3 regions of the Brevibacillus sp. YAE8 genome follow, and region 1 is predicted to be linked to each of the others. Evidence: riboswitches for the same ligand, from Rfam matches in the RefSeq annotation. Region 1 holds a riboswitch; each other region holds the start of a gene.

Region 1 (4,239 bases):
AGCGACGGCCGACCGGCTTGTGCAACTGGCTACCCGTGTGAAAAAGGTTAACGGTGCGACGGCGGTCGTCATCGGCAAGATCGCTGTCGTCGGGATTGATGTGGATGCCCATCTCGATCGGCCCGAGGTCGGCGTCATCAAGTACACCGTTGCCGAAGCGATGAAAGAAGACCCGCAGGGCGCAAACGCAATCGTGACAGCCGATCCGGACATCGTCCAGCGCCTGAAGGAAATGGCTGCGGACATTCGCCGGGGCCACCCGATCTCGGGCTTCGCCGAGGAGTTGGCTGACATCGTCGGCCGCATCATTCCACAGTTGCCGCGCGACGTAAGGCAGCGGGAGGAAACGCCCTCGCAGGAAAATGAACAGCGCATCAACAAAGACGGCCGCGCGACACCGCAAGGAAACGACAAGATCAACGTAAACCGCACAGGCGCACCATAAAAAAAACTCTCTCGAAGCCATTTCAAGGATGAGCGAACGCGTTTTAGTGAAAGATTTACGATTCAGTAAAGAAAAAGAGGCATTCGCCTCGGGAAATTACGCCCGGGAGAATGCCTCTTTTTGTTGCGGCTGGACGGATTGTTGTGGCTGAACCGAACTCAGCGGCGGCAATGCGTCCAGTGCCTGCTTCAAGTCCGCGAGCAAGTCGTCCACGTCCTCCAACCCTGCGGACAACCGGATCAAGCCATCGGTAATGCCGCGCGCTTCCCGCTCCGCTGCGGGCATCGCCGCATGCGACATCATCACCGGATACGACAAGATCGTCTCGACAGCCCCCAGGCTCACTGCCACAATCGGCAGCTTCACCCGGTCAAACAACGCCTTGGCTCGCTCACGGCTCCCTACATCGAACGACAGAACCGCACCGTGGCCGCTTGCTTGCTGTTGCTGGACGAGATGCCCCGGATGGTCAGCCAAGCCCGTGTAGTAAACGCGGCTCACGCCAGGGTGCGTGGACAGCCACTCCGCGAGAATCCCTGCCGACTTTGTGCTGACATCCAGACGTGCCTTGAGCGTTTTCAGCCCGCGCATGACGAGCCAGCAATCCTGTACCCCAAGAATCGCGCCCATGCCGTTCTGGATCAGGTACAGTTGCTCGCCGAGCGCGGCGTCGCGCGTCACTGCCAGCCCGGCAACCACGTCGCTGTGGCCGCCGATAAACTTGGTCGCGCTGTGGATGACGACGTCCGCCCCCAGCTCCAGCGGCCGCTGATAGTACGGCGTCAAAAACGTATTGTCGACAATGACGAGCAGCCCGTGCTCCTTCGCAACGGCTGACACCGCCGCGATGTCGGTCACTTTCAGCGTCGGATTGGACGGCGTTTCCAGATACACTCCCTTGGTCGCCGGAGTAATCGCCTCCCGCACGGCCTCTGTCTGGGTCGCATCGACAAACGTAACGGAAATGCCCATTCTCGACAGCACGCGGGTCAAAAAGCGGAAGGTGCCGCCGTACACGTCCTCCGCGACTACGATATGGTCGCCAGCCGAAAACAGCATGAACACGCTGGAGATCGCCGCCATGCCGGACGAGAAAGCAAAGCCGCGCGCGCCGCCTTCGAGAGCGGCAATCGCTTCCTCCAGCGCGTGTCTGGTCGGATTGCCGGAACGGGCGTAGTCATACGTGCCTGGCTGGTCGAGATCAAACTGGTGAAACGTGGAAGCCTGGTAAATCGGAACCGACGACGCCCCTGTGAACGGATCGATGCAAGTAGAGCCATGCAAAACCTTCGTTGCGAAATTCATCGCGCAGCCCCCCCAACGACAAGACTTGCGTCCAAAGCCTGAAACAGATCAGCGATCAAGTCTTCCGGATGCTCAATCCCGACCGACAGCCTCAGCAATCGGTCACAAACGCCGACATACTCCCGTACTTCCAGCGGAATGTCAGCGTGGGTCTGTGTCGCCGGATACGTACACAACGACTCGACGCCGCCAAGGCTTTCCGCAAAAGAAACGATGCGCAGATTTTGCAAAAACAAGCCCACCTGCTCCGCAGACCGTACCCGGAATGAAACCATACCGCTATAACCGCTTGCCTGGCTCGCCTGGATGGCATGCCCGGGGTGTTCTTGCAGCCCTGGGTAAAACACTTCGGCGACAGCCGGATGCTCCTGCAGCTTTTTTGCAACCGCGAGCGCGTTTGTCTGATGTCTTTCCATGCGCAGCGCCAATGTCTTCATTCCGCGTACCAACAGCCAGCTATCTTGTGGACCCAATACCGCTCCGATGGAATTATGCAAAAACCGGATTTTTTCCGACAACTCCTCGCCTTTTGTCACGATCAGTCCGGCCAGTACATCGTTGTGGCCACCCAAGTACTTCGTCGCACTGTGCAACACGATATCTGCGCCAAGCTCCAGCGGGCGTTGACAATAAGGGGTCATGAACGTGTTGTCGACTATCGTCAAAAGTCCATGCTGCTTTGCCAGCCCGGCGATTTGGCGAAGATCGGTAATCTGCATGAGCGGATTCGTCGGCGTCTCGACGAAGATCGCCTTTGTCTCGGCTCGCAGCGCGTTTTGCACCGCTTCCAGGTCGCGCAAGTCTACGTACGTAAAAGACAGGCCGTAGCGGGAAAGCACCTGCTCAAACAAGCGATACGTCCCTCCGTACAAATCGAGCGACACAATGAGATGATCTCCCTGGGAAAACAGCCCCATGACCGTATGAACCGCCGCCATTCCCGATGCGCAGGCAAAGCCCGCATCGCCCGATTCTGCCTCGGCGATGGCTTCTTCCAAAACCGTGCGGGTCGGATTGGCCGTGCGTGTATAGTCAAAGCCTGTGCTCTGCCCCAATGCCGGGTGGCGATATGCGGTGGCATAGTAGACAGGAAAGCTGACCGCCCCTGTTTTTTCATCTCTGCCTACGCCTGCTTGAATCAATTTTGTTTCCAGTCTCATACGTAACTCTCTCCCTCCAATGATGTACGAGGGGCATGAAAAAAGCCCCCTTTCCTCTGAAAGAAGGCTTTGTTTACGTCACCGTAAGCAAGACCTTCTCATCTTTCAGAGTTAAAAAACTCTGCAGGAATTAGCACCATTATCTCCCCGCATGAACGAACATGCAGGTGATTGGTTGCCGGGCATCATCGGGCCAGTCCCTCCGCCTCTCTGGATAAGAAGTTTTGCTATTCAATTTGAATGACCTAATACTAAAGGATACGGCGGTTTTTTGTCAACAGGATTTTCCACTGTTGTGCGGCCGTCTTGACTAGGCGTTTTTCAGCGCAGTCATGACCTGGTTGTCCAGCTTCGCAGCCGCGTTTTTGTCGTACGTCTTTTCGTATTGCGGTTCTACGGAAATGCGCGAGCCGTAAAACATGACGTCTCGGACGGAGTCAATCGCGATCTCCACCAGCGCCAGCTTCAGCGGAACGCCCTCCAGCCGCTCGGCTTTCACTGCGGCGCGTCCGTTGATCGCAAAAGAGGAGCCTGCCCCGATCAGATGCAGGACGACCTGCGGCTCTTTGGCAATATTGGCGAGTATGCGCGAGCGGTTATCCACGGCAAAGCGGATGAGTCCGCTGTTCACCGCCAATGTCCAGGACAAGGAGCTGAGCGATGGCGCTCCTGTCTCGTGATCGACGGTGCCGAGCGTCACAAATCGCTCTTTTTGCAGGAGCGCGAACAGTTCTTCCGACAAGGTTTGGGATACGGTTTCAGCCATTCGGATGCCTCCTCGTAAACGGTAGTACGTCTATTGTACCCCTCGCATCTGCCATTAGGCAAACGTTTCCTCCCCGCCTTGATTCTGCCTGTTTTTTTCCCTACACTGGTAAAAAACAAAGCCGTACCGGATAAGGAGGTTGGAAAAAGTGGCACCTACGCCTACAGACCGGCTTATGCACAAAATCGACCAGGTCCTCCACGAGCTGCAGGAAGTGAGGAAATTGAACGAGCGCATGGACAAAATCGCCATGTTTTTGGAGGATATCCGGCTCGCAGACGTGATCCAAAACTACACAGCCCCGCGCAAGCTGCTCTGGATCAATTTCCTCGCAGGGCTTGCCCGGGGTCTTGGCTTGACGATTGGAACAGCGATCGTGCTGGCGCTGCTCGGCTCGCTTTTGACGCAGTTTCTCTCGATCCCTATCCTCGGCGATTACATCCGCGAGCTGGTCGAGTATGTTCAGACTTACAAGCAGCCGTAAACGAGACTACTTGCCGCTTCTTTTGCCGCGGTCGTCGTCATCGTCGTCGTCGCGGTCATCGTCGCGGTCATCTTTGTCG
Region 2 (4,239 bases), on a different contig from region 1:
TTTGAACGGGAATCACAAGCACATGATAGGGAAGCTGATGGGATACATAGGTGGGAAAATTGAGATAGGTCAACCCCAAATCTATCAGGGAAAAAAGCGCACCCGTCAAAAGAGTAAACAGTGTTTTCCGATAACTGGCTTTGTAGCGTTGATATATCAGGAGGGAGATTGCAAACGTGGCGGCCATTACGAGCATGGCGACCCAGGTGCCTTCGCCGCCCAGATAAAAGCGGTACAGCGCTGATTCGATCAGCACGATCAAGGCGATTCGTACTCCGCCGTAGATCAGAGCGAAAAAGACGATGACGTGCCTGATGTCGAAAATGATTCCTTCGTTGACGCTCGAAGCGAAGGTCATCGCCAGAAACATGCAGACAGAGCTGGTTACGAGAATAAAGCAACGGCTATAGTTACGCATCCGGTCGCGGTAATAGATGTTGAACAAAACAAACGGTGTCAAGGCAAAAAACATTTGCAAGATTAGTTCTTTTAGTAGACTCATTAGACATCCCCATCGCAAATTTGCATGGCTTTTGCTTCAATCTACAAGGTTTCGACAAGACCTTACATAATTCCTCCAAAATTTGGACATCGAGTTGGGATTATTTTGGAGGACAAAAGCTTCAAAAACCCAGTTGACAGATGGGTAAAACAAGGATTATAGTCTGTATATATTAATACAAACGTTGCGAAAATAAAAACTACTCTTATCCAGAGAAGGCTGAGGGAATGGCCCTATGATGCCCGGCAACCTAGCTGGCAAGATCACCGTCTTGCGAGCCAAGGTGCTAACTCCAACAGGTAGCGATACCTGACAGATAAGAGGCGCGAATCTTGTCGATCAAGCCTCTTTCATCTGTTGAAAGAGGCTTTTCCTATTGGAAGGTCGTCGCCTCCTCAGCTTGAAGCTCAGCAGGAAGAAAGAAAAAGGGGGATTTTTCGATGAAAAAGAAACTGGGTCTTGTCACATCAATCGTACTGGCTGCGTCGCTGGCCTTGACCGCTTGCGGCGGGGGAGCGGACACCCAAAATCAGGCGGGAAGCGGCGCTTCCGGCGGCGAGAAGGCGAAGCGCATTGCCTTGATTATGCGCCAAAACGTCGGCACGTTTTCTGCCCAATACATTAACGGCGTGAAGCAGGAAGTCGAGAAAAACGGCGGCGAGCTGACCGTATTCAACGCAGATACCGATTTGTCGAAAATGGCCTCCAACCTCGACGCAGCGGTGAACCAAAATTTTGACGGCATCCTGATTGACCACGGTACGGCGGAAGCGCTGCAGCAAGGCACGCAAAAAGCGGTCGACAAAAAGATCCCGGTTGTGCTGTTCGACACCGATATCAAGCTGCCGGGCGTCCCTGTCGTCGAGCAAGATGACAACAAGCTGGCCGAGTTGAGCCTGGAAAAGCTGGCTGCCGATACGGGCGGCAAAGGCAACATCGTGAAAATTTGGGTAGCGGGCTTTGCGCCGATGGAAAAGCGCCAGGTAACGTATGAAGCATTCCTGAAAAAATACCCGGATATCAAGGAAATCGCCGCGTTTGGCTCGGCAACGAACAACACCGCGCTGGATACGCAAGCGCAGATGGAAGCGATTTTGAAAAAGTATCCGAACAAAGGCGACATTACAGCCGTATGGGCATCGTGGGATGAATTTGCCAAAGGGGCAACCCGTGCGATCCAGCAAGCAGGACGCACCGAGATCAAGGTGTACGGCATCGACCTGAGCGACGAAGACTTGCAACTGATCCAGGAGCCAAACTCTCCTTGGGTCGCGACAGCAGCGGTAGATCCGTCGAATATCGGACGCATTCACGCGCAGACCGTTTTCCAAAAAATGAAAGGCGAGCAAGTGCCAGACAGCGTGAAGCTGAATCCGGTGCTGGTCAAACAGGAAGACTTGCCAAAGGATAAAAAAGTAACGATGGGCGATCTGTCCCAATACGTACAAGAGTGGGGCAAGTAAGCAAATAGAGGTGGTTGGTTTGGCTATTCCCGTTGCTTTTGTCAACGGGAATCTTGTTTATTTAGGGGGTGCGAAAAGTGTCCAGCTTGCAGATGAAAGGGATTGTGAAGCAGTTTTCCGGCGTGCCTGCGTTGCGCTCCGTCGATTTTGAAGTCAAGGCTGGCGAGGTGCACGCGCTGCTCGGAGCGAACGGAGCGGGAAAAAGCACGCTGATGAAAATTCTTACAGGCGCGTATCAGGCGGATGGCGGCAGCATCGCGATTGACGGCAAGGACGTCTCGATCCAATCGCCGCAGGATGCGAAAGCGTTGGGCATCCAGTGCGTCTACCAGGAAGTCGATACGGCGCTGATCCCGTATTTGAGCGTGACGGAAAACATTTTGCTCGACCAGATCGTGTCCAAAAGCAGCAAGGGACTCATGAACTGGCAAGGGCTGCACAAGGAAGCGGAGAGCATTTTGCAAAGCTTCGGCTTTTCCATCCCTGTGCGCATGCTCGTCGAGGAATGTACGCTGTCCGAAAAGCAACTGATCTTGATTGCCCGCGCGACCGTGCAAAAAGCGAAGTACGTCATTTTTGACGAACCGACAGCCCCGTTGAGCACGAAGGAGAGCGAGCGGCTGTTTCTCATTATCGACCAGTTGAAAAAAGCAGGCGTCGGGATCATCTACATTTCCCATCGGCTGCCGGAAATTTTCGAAATCTGCGACCGGATCACGGTCATGCGCGACGGTCAACTGATTGCCACGAGCGAGACGGCCGCTACTACGATGGATGAAGTCATCGGGAACATGCTGGGCAAAAGCTTCGAGGAAGAGTTCCCGAAGGTGGAGCTGCCGATTGGCGAAGTGATCCTGGAAGCGGCCGGAGTGGCTGGCGGCAAGGTGCGCGGTGCGGATGTGAGCGTTCGCGAGGGCGAGATCGTAGGCGTCGTAGGACTTGTCGGGGCAGGGAAGACGGAGCTGGCCCGGCTGCTGTTCGGAGCGGATGCGGCCGAGGCTGGCGAGATCAGGCTGAAAGGCAAGGCGGTACGCCTGCGCTCGCCAAAGGAAGCCGTGGATGCAGGGATCGTCCTCGTCCCGGAGGAGCGGCGAAAAGAAGGCATTTTTGTTGAGGAATCCGTAAAAAACAACTTGTCTGTCTCGACTTTGTGGAAATGGTCGCGCCTCGGGTTTGTCCGCAGGGGAGTCGAGGCGGGGCAAGCGCGGGAGCTGGTGCAGCGGCTGGGTGTGAAGACAGCGGACATCGGCCAGCTCGTCGGCCACCTCAGCGGGGGGAACCAGCAAAAGGTCGCAATCGGCAAATGGCTCGATACGGATGCGCAAATTTTCATGTTTGACGAACCGACCAAAGGCGTGGACATCGGCGCGAAAAGCGATATTTACCGCCTGATCGGAAAGCTGGCGGAGCAGCGCAAGGGCGTTTTGTACTTTTCCTGCGAGTTTGCGGAGGTGCTGGGCATCGCGGACCGGATTCTGGTCATGTTCGAAGGGAAAATCGTCCGGGAGCTGAGCCGGGCGGAAGCGACGCAGGAGCGGATTATGTATTATGCAAGCGGAGGTGAGTAACGTGGAAGGTAAAAAATTCAGCCTGTTTGATTTTATTTACAAATACGGAACGGTTGCGGTTATTGTTATCGTTATGCTGTTATTCAGTTTGACCAACCCGTATTTTTTTACGTATGACAACATTACGGACATTTTGCGCTCGATCTCGATCGTGACGTTTGTCGCCATCGGCGTTACGTTTTCCTTGATTGTCGGGGGCTTTGACCTGTCTGTCGGTTCGACGGTGTCGCTGACTACCGTCGTCTCGGCCTCGATGATGGTCTGGTACGAGCAGGGCGTGTTCGCCACACTGGTCGTTCCGATTGCGCTCAGCCTGATCGTCGGGCTGGTCAACGCGTTTCTGGTCGTCAAAATCAGGATTCCCGACCTGCTGGCGACGCTCGCGATGCTCTACATCGTCAACGGGCTGCACATGACGTATTCCAAAGGCTACTCGATCTACGCCAACATGCCGATGGAAGACGGTTCGATGGCTCCGGGGAAATTCCAGGAGTGGTTTTTGTGGCTTGGCCAAGGCAAAATTTTCTCGCTGCCTGTGCCAGTTATCCTGACCTTTTTGCTGGTCGCGGTCACGCACATCTACCTGACCTACACCAGACAAGGACGGATGCTGTACATGACGGGCGGCAATCTGGAAGCCGCGCGCTTGTCAGGCATTCCGGTCAATCGCTACCGCACGCTCGCCTACGTGTTATCCGCGCTGTTT
Region 3 (4,239 bases), on a different contig from region 1:
CTTTATGATTTTTATCCTATGGAACCATCTGTGGATGGCGGGACTCATTGCCTATCAAGTCGACGCTAATTTCTGGAAAGTGACGTCCCTCGGATTGCTGGTCACCCTTATTGTTTCGCCTTTTTACTTCATCAAAAGAGACAGCCATGTCATTCGTTATCTGGTAGCGATCGGACTTATGTTTTACGCGATTTCGTTCGATCATTTCACGACGTATCCAGAAGTTACGTTTCTCGCTTTTGTGGTCATGGGTTTTCTCGCGGCTTACCTGGATTGGAAGCTCGTAGTGACAGCCGGAATTGCGCAAATCATCGTGACGCTGGTCGGATTTTACACAGGATCGTACGAGATTTTCAGCGGCGATTTCACCGAGCTGAATCTGGTGCTACGCATCATGGCGATTCTGATGATGATGGGAGCGGTGACGTACCTCTGTCTGGCGGGACAAGCGTCCTTGCAGAAGGCAAACATCGCCCGCCAGGAAGCGGAAGAAAAAGAGCGTCGCCTGGGAGAGATGCTCGTCCATATCCAACAGATGACCGAGCAGATCGACCGTACGACAGAGCACGTACACGAGCATGCCGAAGGAACGAAACGCAATACGGATGAAATGATGATCGCCTTCAAGGAAGTGGCGACGGGCATGGAGTCGCAGGCGAACTCGACAGTGAAGATCGAGGAAGAGGTGCAGTCGATCGACCAGGAGATCGTGGCGGTCACCACGCAGACGAACGCGATGAAAAGCGAGTCCGACCAGAACAACCGCCGCCTGAAAGAAAGCGTCGACATGATGAAAGAGCTGTCGCAGCAAATGGAACAGATCGTTTCTGCCGTCAACGTGGCAGCGTCGACGATTCACCAGCTCAACCGCCAGGCCAATCGGGTCGAGGAAATCGTAGGAGCCATCAACCAGATTGCGACGCAAACGAACCTGCTGGCGCTCAACGCCGCCATCGAGTCGGCGCGTGCAGGCGAGCACGGCCGCGGCTTCGCCGTGGTGGCAGACGAGGTGCGCAAGCTGGCGGAGCAGAGCGCAACCGCTACACAGGAAATTACCGAGATTCTCAAATCGCTCCATCAGGAAAGCGAGAACGCTGTACAGCAGATCAGCAACGGGGAAGCTTCGGTGGCAAAAGGCCAGGAGCTGGCTGTGAAAACAGTGGCGTCGATCGAGGCGGTGCGCTCCGGCATGATGGCCTTCCTGCAGGCAGCGGAGCAGGTCGGCTCCAGCATGAACCGGGTAAAAATGCGCTCGGGCGAAGTGGCGATGGAAATGTCGACCATTACCGCTGTCACCGAGCAGTCGGTCGCCAATCTGGAGGAGCTTTTCGCCACAGCGGAAAACCAGCATCAAAAGGTGCGGGAAATTACCGAAGAGCTGGGGGAACTGAACAATCTGTCGCATCGGCTGCAGGAAACGTTTCACAGACAATAGGCGCCAAAGTGTAAAATTGGCGAGAACAGTCTGAAAAAACAATTGCTTTTTCAGTTTGTTCTGCTAGAATGAATGCATTGTAACTTGATAGTTTTTATCTCCTTATCGAGAGCGGCGGAGGGACTGGCCCGATGAAGCCCGGCAACCACTGGACATGCGTGACATGGACAGAAAGGTGCCAATTCCTGCAAAACCTGTACCGGGGTTTTGACAGATGAGGAAGAGGACGGCTTCGGACGCAAACTCTTCCTTCGGGAAGAGTTTTTTTGTTGTCAGGAGGGGGAATACACGAACGATAAAATATTTTTGTTACAAAATATTCGTGTTTAGTATTGATCTTTTCGGAAAAAAGCCGTACATTACGTAGTAGGATACAGAAAAAACGTAGAACGTTCGGATGGGAGCGGAAGACACCATGAAGAAGTTGTTGTTAGCATTCACCACTTTTGCTGTTTTGGCTGCGGGCTGTTCGGCTGGCGGAAATGCGCCTGCTGACAAGCCAAAGGAAGAAGCGGCAGGGCAAGAAGGCGCGGCGAAGAAGCGCATTGCGCTGATTTTGCCGGAAAAAATCGGGGTAAACCCGTTCTTCCAGCAAATGGACGAAGGCGCGAAAAAAGCAGGACAGGAATTTGGCGCAGAAGTAAAAAGCATCGAGTCTACTGACCACGGCGCCATCGAAGAAAATTTGCGCGTTGCGGTAGCGGAAAACTACGATCTGATTATCACTTCTTCTTTTGAAGCGGAAGACGCGCTGAAAAAAGTGGCAGCCGAAAATCCTGACCGCAACTTCGCGATTATTGATACCGTAGTAGATTTGCCAAACGTGCGCAGCGTTACCTTCCGCGAGCAGGAAGCGGCTTACCTGATGGGCGCTGCGGCAGGTCTTGCCACGAAGACAAACAAGGTCGGCATGGTTGTCGCCATGGATATTCCGCTGTTGAAAAAATGGACAGGCGGCTTCCAGGAAGGCTTGAAAGCAACCAATCCAAACGCGGAGTTCCTGGTGAACTACGTAGGAAGCTTCTCTGACCCGGCAAAAGCGAAGGAGCTGGCGCTGCTGCAAGCATCCAAAGGCGCCGACTTCATCAACGGAGCGGCAGCAGTAGGCGACCTCGGCGTGTTCGAGGCCGCGAAGGAAAAAGGCTTCTATACATCGGGACAGGACGTTGACCGCACCACGATCGACCCTGAGCACATCGTGTTGTCCCAGCTCAAAGGGACAGATGCCGCTGCGTATGAAACCGTGAAGTCGTTCGTAGAAGGCTCGTTCAAGCCGGGCGTCGTCACTTACGGCTTGAAAGAAAAAGGCGTAGGCGTAACGTATGTGACGCACGAGAGCCAGACGCCTCTGAACGCTTTTATTGGCCAGGAAGTCGTGGACAAAGTAAAAGCGATCAGCGAGGAGATTATCGCTGGTACCCGCAAAGTGCCAGACTCGTTTTAACAGCTAGCGCACAGTGCATGATTGTGACCGACTACAACTGTGTAGTCGGTCTTCCTTATATGCAAGGCAAGGAGCAGAGGCAAGGAAGAGAAAGGCTAGGCGCAAAGAAGGAGGAGCAAGGATGACCGATCGTTTGGAAATGCGGGCCATGACCAAGAAATACGGAGATTTTATTGCAAACGACAAGGTCTCGTTTTCGCTTGCTGCGGGAGAAGTCCACGCCATCGTCGGGGAAAACGGCGCGGGCAAGACGACGCTGATGAGGATGCTGTACGGCATGGAGCAGCCTACGTCCGGCGAGATCGTGCTAGGCGGCAAGCCTGTCGCTTTTCGCGGGCCGCAGGACGCCATTCGCAGCGGGATCGGGATGGTGCACCAGCACTTCATGCTGTTTGGCGAGTTTAGCGTGGCGGAAAATATCGTGATCGGCTACGAGCCGCAGCAGGCCGGATTTTTCCGCCGGAAGGACGCCGTGGAAAAGGTCCGCGCACTAAGCGAGCAGTACCGGATTCCGATAGATGCACAGGCTAGAGTGTCCAACTGCTCCATCGGCGAGCAGCAGCGTGTGGAAATTCTCAAGGTGCTGTACCAGGGAGCGGACATCATCGTGCTGGACGAGCCGACTGCCGTGCTGACGCCGCTTGAAGTTCGCGAGCTGTTGCAGACGATCCGCAATCTGGCGGAGAGCGGGAAGAGCGTCATTTTGATTACGCACAAGCTGCAGGAAGTGATGGAGGTCGCAGATCGGATCACGGTGTTGCGCGGCGGCAAGGTGACGGGCACGGTAGCGCGTAACGAGACGAATGTGGACGATCTGGCCCGGCTGATGGTCGGACGCGAGCTGCGGGAGCTGAGCGAGCGCGTCGATCTGGAGCGGGGGCCGCTTTTGCAGGTGGAGAACTTGACGGTTCGGGAAAAGCAGACGTTGCTCGACCGGGTCAGCTTTACCGTGCATCACGGGGAAATCGTCGGCATCGCGGGCGTATCGGGCAACGGCCAGTCCGAACTGCTGCAAGCGATCAGCGGCTTGCGGACGGCACAGGAGGGAACGATTCGGCTGGGCGGCAAGGACGTTACCAACCAGACTGTCGCGACGATTCGCGAGGCGGGCTTGGCGCACATCCCGGAAGATCGCTACTTGTGGGGGGTAGCCAAGCTGGAGAGCGTCGAGGAAAACGCGCTGATGGGCTATCAGCGAAAGCCTGCGTTCAATCGGCGCGGCGTCGTGCGGCGGGAAGCTTTTCGCCAGGTCGTCAGAGGCTGGGTAGAAAAGTTCGCGATCAAGACAGGCTCCAGACAGCTTCAGGAGCTGGCCGGGAATTTGTCGGGCGGAAATCTGCAAAAGCTGATCGTGGCGCGC

What was found. A riboswitch is a leader RNA that binds a small molecule or an ion and turns the genes downstream of it on or off. The one in region 1 is predicted to bind S-adenosylmethionine.
Region 2: linked by a shared signal. The riboswitch ahead of AC27IT_RS25040 (sugar ABC transporter substrate-binding protein) and the one ahead of AC27IT_RS10695 (aminotransferase class I/II-fold pyridoxal phosphate-dependent enzyme) in region 1 are both predicted to bind S-adenosylmethionine.
Region 3: linked by a shared signal. The riboswitch ahead of AC27IT_RS16555 (BMP family lipoprotein) and the one ahead of AC27IT_RS10695 (aminotransferase class I/II-fold pyridoxal phosphate-dependent enzyme) in region 1 are both predicted to bind S-adenosylmethionine.

The regions. Positions count from the first base shown of each region.
Region 1 covers NZ_BAAIYG010000005.1:228,805-233,043, forward strand. The annotation lists gene AC27IT_RS10685 (YhcN/YlaJ family sporulation lipoprotein) at 1-445, shown strand, start outside; gene AC27IT_RS10690 (trans-sulfuration enzyme family protein) at 542-1,750, opposite strand; gene AC27IT_RS10695 (aminotransferase class I/II-fold pyridoxal phosphate-dependent enzyme) at 1,747-2,910, opposite strand; SAM riboswitch class I at 3,006-3,131, opposite strand; gene AC27IT_RS10700 (pyridoxamine 5'-phosphate oxidase family protein) at 3,221-3,676, opposite strand; gene AC27IT_RS10705 (DUF5665 domain-containing protein) at 3,852-4,160, shown strand; gene AC27IT_RS10710 (hypothetical protein) at 4,167-4,239, opposite strand, start outside.
Region 2 covers NZ_BAAIYG010000035.1:25,251-29,489, reverse strand. The annotation lists gene AC27IT_RS25045 (ATP-binding protein) at 1-502, opposite strand, end outside; SAM riboswitch class I at 705-825, shown strand; gene AC27IT_RS25040 (sugar ABC transporter substrate-binding protein) at 943-1,965, shown strand; gene AC27IT_RS25035 (sugar ABC transporter ATP-binding protein) at 2,043-3,533, shown strand; gene AC27IT_RS25030 (ABC transporter permease) at 3,535-4,239, shown strand, end outside.
Region 3 covers NZ_BAAIYG010000014.1:36,574-40,812, reverse strand. The annotation lists gene AC27IT_RS16560 (methyl-accepting chemotaxis protein) at 1-1,435, shown strand, start outside; SAM riboswitch class I at 1,535-1,656, shown strand; gene AC27IT_RS16555 (BMP family lipoprotein) at 1,851-2,879, shown strand; gene AC27IT_RS16550 (ABC transporter ATP-binding protein) at 3,001-4,239, shown strand, end outside.